Regions from separate parts of the Agrobacterium sp. GW821-FHT14E08 genome, predicted to be linked through region 1. Evidence: predicted binding sites of a transcription regulator. Region 1 holds the regulator's gene; each other region holds the start of a gene.

Region 1 (3,577 bases):
ATGGTGTTCCAGAAGCCGAACCCGTTTCCGAAGTCGATTTACGAGAACATCTCCTACGGTCCGCGCATCCATGGTCTTGCTCGTAACAAGGCAGATATGGACCAGATCGTCGAACACAGCCTGCAGAAGGCCGGCCTGTGGAATGAGGTGAAGGATCGTCTTCACGAATCCGGCACGGGTCTTTCCGGCGGTCAGCAGCAGCGTCTGTGCATTGCCCGCGCGGTTGCCGTCAGCCCGGAAGTCATCCTGATGGATGAACCTTGCTCGGCGCTCGATCCGATCGCGACAGCGAAGGTTGAGGAGCTGATCCACGAGTTGCGCACCAATTACACGATCGTCATCGTCACCCACTCCATGCAGCAGGCGGCGCGTGTTTCCCAGCGCACGGCCATGTTCCATCTTGGTCATCTTGTTGAGGAAAACGAAACGGACAAGATGTTCACCAATCCGGATGACCAGCGCACGCAGGATTACATCATGGGCCGTTTCGGCTGATCCCGGCCGGCGCTTTATCGAAACCGAACAAGACTGGTGCCTCTGCCGTGCCCGCTTCCGGGTCCGCGCATGCAGGCCAAGCCGGAGGACTAGACCGTGACACAGACAACGACCCATTCGCATATCCTGTCGGCCTATGACGACGAATTGAAGTTTCTGACGCGCCGTATCGCCGAAATGGGCGGTCTTGCCGAGCAGATGTGCGGCGATGCCGTGCGCGCGCTTGTCAATTCCGATGCCGCACTCGCGCAGAAGGTCATTTCCGACGATACAATTCTCGACCACGCCGAACGCGAAATCGGCGACAAAGCCATCGTCACCATCGCCAGGCGTCAGCCGATGGCGGCAGACCTTCGCGAGATCATCGGCACCCTGCGTATCGCCGCAGATCTCGAACGCGTCGGCGATCTCGGCAAGAACACGGCCAAGCGCGTCATCGCGGTTGCCGGAACCGGCGTGCCGCGCAAGCTCGCGCGCGGTATCGAGCATCTATCGGAACTGGCGCTGGTGCAGCTCAAGGAAGTCCTCGACGTCTATTCCACGCGTTCCGCCGAGAAGGCCAATGCCATTCGCGAGCGCGATGAGGAAATCGACGCCATGTACACGTCGCTCTTCCGTGAGCTTCTGACCTACATGATGGAAGATCCGCGCAACATCACCACCTGCACGCATCTCCTGTTCTGCGCCAAGAACATCGAGCGTATCGGCGACCATGCCACGAATATCGCTGAAACGATCTACTACATGACCACCGGCAGCCAGCCGGAGGGCGAACGTCCGAAGGACGACAGTTCCAACACTCTCGGTTCGGTGACCGAGTAACAGACAGGCAGAAGCTTGCGGAGTTCAGTATATGGTGCCCAAGATTGCAGTTGTGGAAGACGAGGAAGCGCTGAGCGTCCTGCTTCGTTACAATCTCGAGGCTGAGGGATACGACGTCGACACGATACCCCGTGGCGATGAGGCGGAAATCAGGCTGCAGGAGCGTATTCCGGATCTTCTCATCCTGGACTGGATGCTGCCCGGCGTATCCGGTATCGAACTCTGCCGTCGTTTGAGAATGCGGCCGGAAACCGAGCGCCTGCCCATCATCATGCTGACGGCGCGCGGTGAGGAAAGCGAGCGGGTTCGTGGTCTTGCCACCGGCGCCGATGACTATGTCGTCAAGCCGTTCTCGACCCCGGAACTCATGGCCCGCGTCAAGGCCATGCTGCGCCGGGCCCGTCCCGAGGTTCTCTCGTCGGTGCTGAAATGTGGTGATATCGAACTGGATCGCGAGACTCATCGCGTTCACCGCAAAAGCCGCGAAGTGCGCCTCGGCCCGACGGAATTCCGCCTGCTTGAGTTTTTGATGACATCGCCGGGCAGGGTCTTCTCCCGTTCACAATTGCTGGATGGCGTCTGGGGTCACGATATCTATGTCGATGAGCGCACCGTCGACGTGCATGTCGGACGCCTGCGCAAGGCCCTGAATTTCTCCCATATGCAGGATGTCATCCGCACCGTGCGTGGTGCCGGATATTCGATGGAAGCCTGAGCGGAACTGAAACCTGTAGTTTCATTCGGATTACGCAGAAATCAGAAGGCCCGAAACCGGAATGGTGTCGGGCCTTTCGATTTTGAACTTTCCGCAAACAGGGCGCCCTCGTCCTTTTTAGAAGGGCGGCAGATGGTCCGTTGAAGTCCGGATTAAGTGGTGAAACCTGACATGCATGAAAAAGGACGCGGCATGCCGCGGACGAATTCAGAGCATTTGCAGCAAGGGCGCGTTGCAGCTGTAAGTTCGCAGAGCGCGCAAGAGCAAGGATTGGCAACGCTTCTTGAACAAAACGTGCTCCAAGTCGGAACCACCTTGGGTTTTGCCATAAAAAAACGGGCCCGAAGGCCCGTAGTTTTTGAGTGCTGATAACGTGCCGCAACACTCAAGCCTTGCGGCGCTCGCTTACCGGCTGATAGGCGAGCTTCGCATGGAACTTGCAATAGGGCGAGGATTCCAGCGCTTCACAACCGCAGAAATGGAAGTCGTCCTTCAGCGGATCGCCAACCGGCCACTTGCAGGTGCGCTCGGTCAGTTCCGTCAGCGTCAGGCGACGGGAAATCGGCGTGACAACGTTTTTGGAAGGAACGTAATCGAGAACCTGTGCGGTCTCGATGTCAATCTCCTCATGCAGCGCCGTTGCCGCGTTCGAACGGGTGAGAACCCGCGCCGGGGCTGCGTTGACGCGGCCTGCGAAAGTCGTCGTGCGCGGGGCAGGTGCAGCGGTGCGCTTGGGCGCGGAACGCGCCGAAGTGACCGGACCGCCAGCCTTGACGCGTCCCGGCAGGTTGAGACGATGGACCTTGCCGATTACGGCATTGCGGCTGACACCGCCCAGCTGCGCTGCAATCTGGCTGGCGCTAAGCCCCTCGGACCACAATTTCTTGAGTTTTTCGACTCGCTCGTCTGTCCAGTTCATGCCGCTTCTCCGCTTGTCGCGTGTATTTTCGGCAGAATCCTTCTCCGTCTCGCGGGCGTGCCGCAAGCGTGGTTTCCGCCGGATTTTTGGTGACTAGTTCCGCCGCAATGCAGTCTAGTAATTAGCGATTAACCTAGTGCCACGCAGACTCCGTGGCAAGAGTCGGGGGAATCATCTGGAATCGATTTTCCGGTTTTCCCCAACTTGCTGGCGAGTTGAGTCTGAAAGGCAACACCTTGGGGCTCGCCGGCCGCCACCTACTAGGGCTTGAGAAGCCCGGGAAACGCGGACTTTTGTTGACATCGGCAAACGAAGTGACAATAGTGCCCCTGCCGCCGCGAGGCGGCATTTTTGATTTTCAGGCGAGGGATAACCCTTGAAGCCTATTGACAACCGTTGACAGCGCATCTGCGCAAGGAGTGATACAGCCATGGCCGAAGCCGCCGCGCCATTGTTTGATACGTTTTCCAGAGCCCCCCTGCGCTTTGAGCGCGGTGAGGGCGTCTGGCTGTTCACGGAAAGCGGCGAACGATATCTCGATTTTGCGGCCGGTGTCGCCGTCAACTCGCTGGGCCATGCCCATCCGCACCTTGTGGATGCGATCAAGACGCAGGCCGAGAAGGTCT
Region 2 (3,577 bases), on a different contig from region 1:
GATGTCGCACTGATGGCCGCGATATTGGGAAAGATTGCGAAAAGCGCCGTTATGGCGCTTCTTTTTTTCACACTCGCAGGCGTCGCGCAGGCTCAGCAGCAGACCTTTGCCTCCGAACCTCTGACGATCGAAACCGCCTCCGGCAAAAACCACGACTTCGTTGCGGAACTCGCCCTCAATAATGCCCAGCGCGAGCAGGGCCTGATGTTCCGCAAATCCATGCCGCTTGAAAACGGCATGCTGTTCGACTTTGGCAATGAGCGGGACGTGGCCATGTGGATGAGGAACACCCTCATTCCGCTCGATATGCTGTTCATCGCACGGGACGGGCGCATCACCCATATCCACGAAAACGCCGTCCCCCACTCGGAAGCGATCATCAGCTCCCGCGGGGCGATAAAATTCGTGCTTGAACTGAATGGCGGCACTGCCAGGCGTTATGGCATCAAGCCGGGGGACATGGTCCGCAGTGCCCAGATCGGCAACCGGAAATGATGTCGCCGCGTTAATACATCTGAAAAAGCCGGACGACACCTCGCCCGGCTTGCAGGATATTAATAAACCGGCTCGATATGGCTCAAAATCCGGCAATTGGAGATGGAGGCGGCAAGATTGATGGCGATATCGATCGCCTCGACCGAATCAGCCGTGCCTTCCAGATAGATCACGTCATTTTCGACGATTGCGGAAATCCGCGACTTCTCAAGTCCCGTTTCAAAGGCCAGCGCCGAAGTGATCGCCTGGCATACGCCAGCCATGCGGTCACCGAAGAAGCTTTCCTGAATACCTGACAAATTGAACATCTGCGTTCTCCTTCTTATGGACTTTACAACGCGCCAATAGCGGTTTTGTTCATCTCCGGTTCATCATTTCGTTCATCTTCCATTCATCTTGGAAAATTGGAACCCCCTGACCGATCACATTTTAGGTGATCGGGAACCATTTCGTGAGGCGGGCATTTCGCGCATGGGAGAGAAAACGGCCTTCAAGGCACATGAAACAGGGAGGAGAATGACATGCTGATAAACAGAACGGAGCCGTGTCACCACGCCTCGTGGATGAAGCCGGTGGCGATCCATCTGCCGCTCTGCGTCGCCGTGGAGATCTACAGCCCCTTGGTGGCGCTGGACATGCTGATGTACCGCTGGCCCGAGGAACACGGCCCGGAATATGAGGAAGCGCGCAGGAACTGCCTCGATGCTATCGCCGGCAGATGCGACATCGAAAAGGCGCGGGAATCGTTTCTCGTCGCAAGCAGTCACGCGCATATCCTGAACATCCACTAAAGTTCATTGGCACTGATGATGACTGGGCCCTTCTCGACGGAGGGCTTTTCTTTTGCCGCCGGACCTGTGTTACGGTGCCGTTTCCTGCACCCGCACCCTGCCCGCCTGTCCATGATGACATGTAACTGTCACTCAAACGTTATAATCGGCAGGAACGAATTCCATGGAATCGGTTGGCGGACAGACCGCCGAAAGCTTGGGAGTGGGACTGGCCAGCATGGAAACTGTTTTTGCCCTTTGCGCAATTCTGCTCCTCGCCTTCAATCTTCTCGGCATTGTTCTCGCCGGCTGGCGCCTGACAAGACGGGACGTTGAAAACGAGCTCGTGCGACAGAGACCGCCGGTCTCGCTGGTGGTCCCGCTGCGCGGCGTTGAAAACTTCACACCATTGACACTCGCCCGGGCTTTCGAGCTCGACTGGCCGGACTATGAACTGCTGTTCTGCGTCGCCGACGAATTCGATCCCGTGATCGAGGAAGTGCGAAAGGCAAGCGCCGCCTCCCCCACAGTGTCCGCACAATTGCTGATCGGCGACGACCGCATCAGCGCCAATCCGAAACTGAACAATTGCGTCAAGGGCTGGCGCGCCGCCCGCCACGAATGGGTCATTCTGGCCGATTCGAACGTGCTGATGCCGAAATCCTATATTGCGACCATGATGTCGGCCTGGCGGCGGGACAGTGGGCTCGTCTGCTCGCCGCCGCTCGGCTCCCGGCCGGCAGGTTTCTGGGCGCATGTGGAATGCGCCTTCCTCAACGGCTCACAGGGACGCTGGCAATATGCGGCAGAAGCGATCGGCATGGGTTTTGCGCAGGGCAAATCGATGTTGTGGAACAAACCGTTTCTGGAGGAACATGGCGGCATTCGCGCGCTCGCCGCCGAAATTGCCGAGGACGCCGCCTCGACCAAGCTGGTCAGAAATGCCGGCCGCAAGGTGCACCTGGTCTCGGCCCCCTTCGAGCAGCCACTCGGCCAGCGTCATGCCGGCGAGATCTGGTCGCGCCAGACCCGCTGGGCGCGGCTGCGACGCGTGACCTTCCCGCAATATTTCGCTCCGGAAATCCTCACCGGCGCGCTTCCCCCGCTTCTCTTCGCGCTCGCAGCCGCCATCGCGGCGGATGCCGACCTCACGCTCACCATTCTTGCCGTCCTTACACTCATATACGGCCCGGAACTGGTGCTGACTGCCCTCAATGGATGGCCGATATCTCTCCATACCCTGCCGGCGATGATCGCGCGGGATGTGATCATGCCATTTGTCTGGGTGCGCAGCTGGGTCGGCAGTGCGGTGGCCTGGCGCGGCAATGTCATGACGATCGGCACGGCCGAAAGTACCCTTGCCGGGCCATCAGCAGACTGAACAGAAGCTTGTTTGAAGAAGTTACGCCAGCAAGTTCATGTCTTGCTTTAAAATGGTCGGAGTGGAGAGATTCGAACTCCCGACCCTCTGGTCCCAAACCAGATGCGCTACCAGACTGCGCTACACTCCGCCGAGGCGATGGCTGGGGAATACACGGTTCACCCAAACTCCGCAACAGGGAAATTCATCTTTGTTCAGCCATTATCCCCATCGGCAAAACCTGGTGCCGCCGTGGCAAGCGCGCGAAAGGAAAGCGCGGGATAATCGTCTTGACTCTCACATGAAGTCGGTCCATTTCAAATTCAGCGTTCCTGACACGATTTGGTTATTCTATTCAGGTACGTGAATAGTAATCCGGGGTGCTACGCCCCACCGCCCAACCGGAGCAGTTTCGACATGTCTGCGAAGATTTACCGCCCTGCAAAAACCGCCATGCAATCCGGCAAGGCGAAGACCAATGTCTGGGTTCTGGAATTCGACGCCGAGGTTCCGCGCAAGATCGATCCGATCATGGGCTACACCTCCAGTTCCGACATGAAGCAGCAGGTCAAGCTGACATTCGAAACGCAGGAGCAGGCCGAAGCCTATGCACAGCGCAAGGGCATCGAATACCGCGTCATTCAGCCGAAGGAAGCGACACGCAAGGTGGTTTCCTACACCGACAATTTCCGTTTCAACCGTACCCAGCCCTGGACGCACTGAAACAGCACGATCAAAGTTTTTACCGGAGCATCGATTGCCCGGCATGACGGCCCCTTAGCTCAACTGGATAGAGCAACTGCCTTCTAAGCAGTAGGTCGCAGGTTCGAGTCCTGCAGGGGTCGCCATCTTTTCTGCAACGCCAGATACGTCCGGATTATCTCAAGGACTCAGAAATTCCGCGCCTGGCACGCTCTGACTCATTCGGCTTGAAATCAGCCCGTCATGAGGG
Region 3 (3,577 bases), on a different contig from region 1:
GGTGCGACAGTTCCAGAATGCGGCGCTCCACCTCGCCGATCTCGCGCGAGGAGCGTTTGAAATGCGAAACGATATAGTCGGAGATATCAGTCACGGCGTTTCTCCGTTGCAATGGTGCGGTGCGGGCTGCATCGAGATAAACCCGCATGGTGGTGAAATTCAAACGATTTCCACCACCATGCGGTTCACGCGTCCCGTGCCGAAAACCGTCAGACGGCGGGCGTGCCCTCATTCACCCAGTTAAAACCGGGGAAGAAGCGCTCGCGGCCATATTGCTGGCCGAACATCATGTCGAATTGCAGCAGGCGGTAGTCGCGCACCACGTCAGGAATGGAATTGGGCGCGATCGACCAGTCGGGCAGGGCCTTGCCGTCGGTCGCCACCAGCATATGCCGGTCGATGACGGAAAAGGCCTGCTGCACTTCGCCCAGCGTGCCGGTATAGAAGGGATCGGAGAAGCCCGCAGTCTTCAGCACGTGATAGGGCAGAAGCGCCGGGCTGATGGTGCCGATATTCTTGCGCACGCCCTTCTTCGAGGACCAGACGACGAGCGGTGTCTCATGTTCCTTCTTCATCACCTCCAGCGGCGCGCGGCGGCTGGCCACCATGCCGGGCATGTAGCCGCTTTCCACGAAGGTCTGGCCGAGCGGCGGCAGGTGATCGCCGAAGAGGACGATGATGGTTTCACGGTCGCGCTTCTTGGCCCAGCGCATCAGTTTCAGAAGGGCCTCGTCGGCCTCCACCACCCCTTGCGAATAGGTCGCGAGCGCCTGCGATGCCGAAGGAGAAAGATCGCCTTCCACGCCGACGGTATCGGCGGCATAACGGCCCGCCTCGTAGGGGCCGTGTCCCTGCAGGGTGACGGCGAAGAGGAAGAGCGGGTTGCGGGCCTGCTCGGCCGTCGCCATGATCTCGTCCATCAGCGCGTCGTCAGAGGCAAAGTTGCCGCGTTTTTCCATGGCCGGCAGCGTCTCTTCGGAACGGAATTCCTCGAAGCCGAAATTCTGATAGACCTGCTTGCGGTTCCAGAACCATTCCTGAAACGGATGCATGGCGATGGCCGAATAACCCTCGCCACGAAAGAAGCTGGCAAGCGAGGGCACCGGGCGGCGGATATATTGCTGGTAGGGAATGCTGCCATAGGGCAGGAAAGCGTTGGAAAAGCCGGTCAGCGCCTCGAATTCCACATTCGCCGTCATGCCACCGAACTCGGGGGAAAAGACATTGCCGGACTGTTTGGCGCGAATGGTCGGCATCGGATCGGCCGAGAGCTTCACGTTTTCAAGCCGGGTCGGATCCCAGAGCGATTCGCTCATCAGCATGATGACATCGGGGTAATCGCCCTTGTTGGCGGCAAAGGCGGCGGGCTGCGCCGTCAGGTCGGCAATGCTGTTTTCACCGTAACCCTGCGGGGCGGACACATTCGCCATCGGAATGTTGAAGGCAAAAGCCATCAGGAAGCCGTTGTGGCGGTAATTTTCCTGCTGGTCCCACATCATGGGAATGATGTTGAGGCGATCGCGTACCCAGGAGTAATGCGAATAGTCCATCAGCGAGGCGAGGCTGGCCAAAAGCGGCAGCGCCAATGCAAGACCTGCGGCGCGTTCACGCCAGTTCAGGCCCGGAGAATAACGCCGCGCCAGAAGCCAGAGGGCGGCCAGCGCCGCAACCGTGGCGAAAAGGCCAAGCCCGACCAATACCGCCGTCAACGGCTGGGCCTTCAGCATGGTGGGCAGCAGCTCGAGAATCTGCCGGCCAAACAGCAGGTCGGAAGGATAAAGCGGATCGGAGAGATAGGTCTGTTTCTGTGCGGAAATCAGTCCCGTCAGCACGCAAAGCGGCGTAACCGCAATGAGCGACAGATAACGACGGCCAAGAATGGAATCCAGCGCCACCAGCAAAAGCAGAACGGCGGCAATGGTGGTCATGCCCGGGCGGGCGGACGAGGTCAGGAACGCACCGACATCATGGAGCGAACCGCGGGCGATCCACTCCAGCGCCACGACCAGCACGATGGATGCGACCGTCAGGTTGGCAAGCGTATAGGCCGTGCCCGAAAGCTTCGAAAGGCTCCTTGTCCATGCAGGCGAAAAGACGACAAAAGCCTTTTCGGAAGCCGTTGTTTTTGGCGCCGAATCTCTCAAACTCATACTCCGGTATTGCAGGCGGCACGACCGATCCGGGGAGGTGAATCGGGTGTCGCAAAAGTGTCATGTAACTGTCACATAAGCGCGATGAACGCGACATGAACTTTGCGCAACCTGGCGGGTGCGGCGATAACCTTAGCGTGAACGGGCGCCTGCCATGCGTAACGGGCGTCGCCATGCAATTGCCGCGTTGCGGAGCGGGCACGGGCGGGGTATTGAAAAGCCATGAGCGACAGACACGATATCCAGAACCATCTCCGGATTGCCGTCGGGCAGTTCAATCCCACCGTTGGCGACGTGGCGGGCAATCTCGCCAGGGCGCGCGAGGCAAGGGCCGATGCGGCGACGCAGGGCGCCGATCTCCTGCTTTTGACCGAGCTGTTCATATCCGGCTACCCGCCGGAAGATCTGGTGCTGAAACCGGCTTTCCTGAAAGCATGCCTGAAGGCCGTGGAAGAGCTGGCGGCGGAAACCGTCGATGGCGGGCCGGGCATCGTCATCGGTTTTCCGCGCCAGGGCGAGACGGGCCGGCACAATTCCGTGGCGCTTCTGGATGGCGGCAAGATCATCGCGCTGCGCGACAAGATAGACCTGCCGAATTATGGCGAGTTCGACGAAAAACGCGTTTTCGCCGAAGGGTCGATCTCCGGTCCCTATAATTTCCGTGGGGTCAGGATCGGCATTCCGATCTGCGAGGAAATCTGGAACGAGATGGGTGTCTGCGAAACGCTGGCCGAAAGCGGGGCGGAAATCCTGCTGGTGCCGAATGGTTCGCCCTATTATCGCGGCAAGCTCGACGTGCGCCACCAGGTGGCTCTGCGGCAGGTTATCGAAAGCGGCCTGCCTCTCGTCTTCGCCAACCAGCTGGGCGGACAGGATGAGCTGGTGTTCGACGGCGCAAGCTTCGGCTTTAATGCCGACAAGACACTCGCCTTCCAGATGAGCCAGTTCGAGGCGACGCTTGCCGTCACCGACTGGAAACGTACGGAAGAGGGATGGCGCTGCGAAAGCGGACCCTTCTCGAAAATTCCCGAAGGCGAGGAGGCCGATTACCGCGCCTGCATGCTGGGCTTCCGCGACTACGTCAACAAGAACGGTTTCAAGAGCGTGGTTCTCGGCCTTTCCGGCGGCATCGATTCGGCGATCTGCGCCGCCCTTGCCGTCGATGCGCTGGGCGAGGAGCGGGTGCGCTGCATCATGCTGCCTTACCGCTATACTTCGGAGGAATCGCTGAAGGACGCGGCCGATTGCGCGAAAGCGCTGGGCTGCCGTTACGACATCGTGCCGATCGTCGAGCCGGTGGAGGGTTTCCTATCGGCACTGTCAGATCTCTTCGAAGGCACGGAAGAGGGCATTACCGAGGAAAACCTGCAGAGCCGCACGCGCGGCACCATCCTGATGGCCGTCTCGAACAAGTTCGGCTCGATGGT
Region 4 (3,577 bases), 250 kb from region 1:
CAGGAGGATTTCCTCCCGGCTTTCCCGCCCGCGCTGCTCCAGCCGCCGCGCCAGCACCTCCGGCCGTGCAACGATGTTCACCACCTTGAGGCGTGAAAAGGCGGCGCCAAAATGGGGTAACGCCGAGCGCGAGCCGTTGGCGATCACCACCTCTCCCGCATTGAGATGGTGATGGACGGCGGCTGGAATGCCGTATTTCAGCCCATGCGCCTGCCAGGAGACCGCAAAGGCGCCCTCATCCTGTAAGCGGTTGAACTCGGTCATGGACACGGCATCGTGGTTTTCGCCGCCCGCATCGCCGCTACGGGTAATGACCCGGCGGGTGAAGTGGAAGCCCGGCCGTCCGCACAATTGTGCCGCCGCATACTCCATCAGCGTGTCCTTGCCGGCCCCGCTCGGGCCGACAATCACGATCATGGTTCCGGGCGTTGCGCCGGCCCGCCGATTATCCTGTTCCTCACCGGTCATGCGACACGTTTGCCCTGACGCCAGACGGAACGGGCAACGGGAACACCATCTTCGCGGTGAACCCTGACGAGATCGGCCCGCAATCCCGATGCTATGCGGCCGCGGTCATGCAGGCCCACCGTTCGTGCCGGTGTAGCGGTGACCATGCGGAGCGCTTCCGGCAGGGTGATGGCTTCCACCTGGTCGGCGAGCAGGAACGGCGCGTAAAGCAGGCTGAACGGCACATAGTCGGAAGAGAGAACATCCAGCACGCCGAGCTCGGCGAGATCGCGTGCAGCGATGTTGCCGGAATGGGACTTGCCACGGACGATGTTCGGCGCACCCATCAGCACGCTCATGCCGGCACTGTGCGAAGCTTTTGCCGCCTCGACGCTGGTGGGGAATTCTGCCAGTTTCACGCCGTGTCCAATCGCTTCGCCCACATGGGCTTCGGTTGCGTCGTCGTGGCTTGCAACGGTTATGCCGCGCGCCGCGCAACGGGCGGCGAGATAGTCGCGGTGCTTGGCGGAAAATTCCGCCGATGCTTCCTGCCGCCGTCTGACAAATTCGGCGAAGGCCTCGTCGCTCAGTCCGCGCTTTTTCTGATAATAGAAGATGTACTGATCCATCGACTGGAACTGGCGCTGTCCCGGGGAATGATCCATCATCGAAATCAGCCGCACGCGTGGATCGGTTTCGAAATCTTCGAAATGTTCCAGCACATCGGCGGAGGCGACTTCGCAGCGCAGGTGCAGCATGTGGTCTGCCCGCAGGCGGTTCTGATCGGCCGCAGCCTCGATGGCGTCGGCCATTTCCCGCATTTCGCCCTTCTTGAAGCCGCCATCCTCGTCGGAGCCAAGCCGCAGGCAGTCGAACACCGTGGTGATGCCGGACGACGCCACCTGTGCATCATGAGCCTGGATGGCAGCGATCTTGTCCCAAAGCACGCCGGGGCGTGGCGAATAATGTTGTTCCAGATGGTCGGTGTGCAGCTCCACCAGACCGGGGATGAGGAAGTCGCCTTCGAGATCCTCTCCGGTTTTGGAGGCGCCTTCGCTGATATCGGCAATTTTGCCGTCACGGATCAGAACGGAACCCAGAATAATATCGTCTTCCAGAACGATACGGGCGTTGGAAAGGGCGTGCTCGGTCATGGGGTCGCATCTTTCTTTGGCTGCTGGCCAAGCGGGTGCCAGCGATGAACGGTAAAGGGCGCGCCACGCGTTTCTTCTATGAACAAAGCGAGGCCGGAAATGTGGAGGGGCTGATCTGTAAATTCGGCGAATTTCGCCGTGAGAATCTCATGCATGGCGGGCTGATCGCCCTCATCGATACGGCCGGTCAAAGTCATGTGAAAACGGAAGTCATCCATGACATGCGGATAACCCCAGAGCGACAGGTTCTGCCGCTGGCTTTCCGTCAGCATTTGTGGCCGCCGCCGGGCAATGTCGGTCTCGGACAGGGGCGCGCGAAACCGGTCGAAATGGTCAACGATCTCCGCGGCAAAATCCTGCAAGGGCTGATGGATGCGATCAGGGACCAGCGCGAAAAACGGTCCGAGTGCACCGACGACAATGCGCGGAACATCGAAAGCAGACTGGCTGGTGGCAAAGTCTTCCAGAGCGGTGATGAGGTCTGCCTCGCTGTATTTTTCAGCAAGCTCAAAAGGAGCCTTCAGCGTGGCGTGGAAACCGTAACGGCGGGGCTCTTCCGTCATTTCCGCATAGCTATCGTGGTCGTCATGCAGAGTGCCGGAAAACGCATCCCGCCCAAGCCAGCGCGATGCTGCTTCGGTTAGCGGATGATCTTTAGCCGGAGAAAAATAGATGGCGTAGCGCACGGTAAGCACTCTTCAGTGTCATGGAAAACCAAGGATGAAAAGCTATTTGGCGTGACTCGCCCGCTTCCCGCAAGGTCAGGAGTGCGAGGTAATCGCTTTCCGTGACAGAATGATGATGCAGCTGGAAAAAACTGCATTCGAAAAGCAGTCAGGCTCCAGAATACCTTGAAGATGCGCCACCATGTGAAGGCGTTTGCACGGCAAGAAAATTTGCTTCTGTGCCGAGCGAAAGCGGGAGGGCGAAAGCCGTGTGGCTTTCGCGTAAAATCCCGCTTCGGTGATGCGACTAGTGCTGTGTCTTCCCGATCAGGCGCGAGCGCAGGGAGTTCGAAATATGGTCGAACAGGAAAACAACGAACAGGATGAGCAGGACCATATAGGCGACCTTGTCCCAGTCGGCATTGGTGCCCATCGCTTCCAGGAGTTTCAGGCCGATACCGCCGGCGCCGACTGCGCCGATGATCGTGGCTGAGCGGGTATTGCTTTCCCAGAAATAGAGCGATTGGGAAATGAAGACTGGCAGGACCTGTGGAAGCACGCCGAAACGATTGACGGCAATCGGCGATGCACCGACCGACTTGACGCCCTCGCGCTGCTTGTCATCCACATTTTCCAGCGCCTCGGCATAGACCTTGCCGAGCGCACCCGTATCGGTGAAAAAGATCGCGGCGATGCCGGGGATCGGTCCCGGGCCGAAGCTGCGGGTGAAGAACAGGGCCCAGATCAGCATGTCGATCGAACGCAGGAAGTCGAACAGGCGCTTCATGCCCCAATTCGCTGCCTTGTTGGCGGTGATATTGCGCGCAGCGATGAAGGCGAGCGGCAGGGCAACGAGCGTACCGAATAGCGTGCCCACAAAGGCCATGACCAGTGTCTGCATCAGCTTGGAGAAGATATCGGCGTGCTGCCAGACGCTATTGTCAAGGAAATCGTCGGCCATATGGCCGATATTGGAGCGCTCCGGATCGAGCCTCTCTCCCCACAATGCCAGGGCAGCCAGTTCGCGGTAACCCTTGCCCCAGAATTCCGACTTGGTATCGAACAGGAAATTCGCCCATCCGAGAAAACGCCGCTGCACATAGACCTGGCTGGTGCGGATTTCCGCCTGACCGGCAAAACCGTAATGCACCAGAACCTTGTTGCCGTCCTGCTGGATTTCCTGCGGCAGACCTTCAGGCGCACGGGCCGCCTCACCATTGATGATGACGGGATAGTTCTTGCCGTCGACATAGACGTCCACCCGGGTCGGGGTGACATCGAGGCGATTTTCCGTGCCCGCATAGATCACGC

Evidence for each region. Region 1 encodes PhoB, which activates phosphate uptake and scavenging genes when phosphate is short. Its sites were predicted from a motif close to TGTCATNNANCTGTCAT; they were not measured.
Region 2: the regulator PhoB is predicted to act here: its motif matches at 1,402-1,418, upstream of AC1ROR_RS06565 (ceramide glucosyltransferase).
Region 3: the regulator PhoB is predicted to act here: its motif matches at 2,209-2,225, upstream of AC1ROR_RS05620 (LTA synthase family protein).
Region 4: the regulator PhoB is predicted to act here: its motif matches at 2,389-2,405, upstream of AC1ROR_RS12240 (DUF1045 domain-containing protein).

The regions. Positions count from the first base shown of each region.
Region 1 is NZ_JBXAPJ010000002.1:468,711-472,287, reverse strand. It holds gene pstB (phosphate ABC transporter ATP-binding protein PstB) at 1-495, shown strand, start outside; gene phoU (phosphate signaling complex protein PhoU) at 592-1,317, shown strand; gene phoB (phosphate regulon transcriptional regulator PhoB) at 1,349-2,032, shown strand; gene AC1ROR_RS11000 (GcrA family cell cycle regulator) at 2,418-2,951, opposite strand; gene AC1ROR_RS10995 (aspartate aminotransferase family protein) at 3,382-3,577, shown strand, end outside.
Region 2 is NZ_JBXAPJ010000001.1:1,327,897-1,331,473, forward strand. It holds gene AC1ROR_RS06545 (cold-shock protein) at 1-13, shown strand, start outside; gene AC1ROR_RS06550 (DUF192 domain-containing protein) at 13-495, shown strand; gene AC1ROR_RS06555 (BON domain-containing protein) at 555-803, opposite strand; gene AC1ROR_RS06560 (DUF982 domain-containing protein) at 1,017-1,286, shown strand; gene AC1ROR_RS06565 (ceramide glucosyltransferase) at 1,504-2,646, shown strand; tRNA gene AC1ROR_RS06570 (tRNA-Pro) at 2,700-2,776, opposite strand; gene AC1ROR_RS06575 (ETC complex I subunit) at 3,043-3,348, shown strand; tRNA gene AC1ROR_RS06580 (tRNA-Arg) at 3,397-3,473, shown strand.
Region 3 is NZ_JBXAPJ010000001.1:1,137,823-1,141,399, reverse strand. It holds gene AC1ROR_RS05625 (DUF1003 domain-containing protein) at 1-94, opposite strand, end outside; gene AC1ROR_RS05620 (LTA synthase family protein) at 210-2,150, opposite strand; gene AC1ROR_RS05615 (NAD+ synthase) at 2,373-3,577, shown strand, end outside.
Region 4 is NZ_JBXAPJ010000002.1:717,111-720,687, reverse strand. It holds gene phnN (phosphonate metabolism protein/1,5-bisphosphokinase (PRPP-forming) PhnN) at 1-468, opposite strand, end outside; gene AC1ROR_RS12245 (alpha-D-ribose 1-methylphosphonate 5-triphosphate diphosphatase) at 465-1,601, opposite strand; gene AC1ROR_RS12240 (DUF1045 domain-containing protein) at 1,598-2,296, opposite strand; gene phnE (phosphonate ABC transporter, permease protein PhnE) at 2,574-3,577, opposite strand, start outside.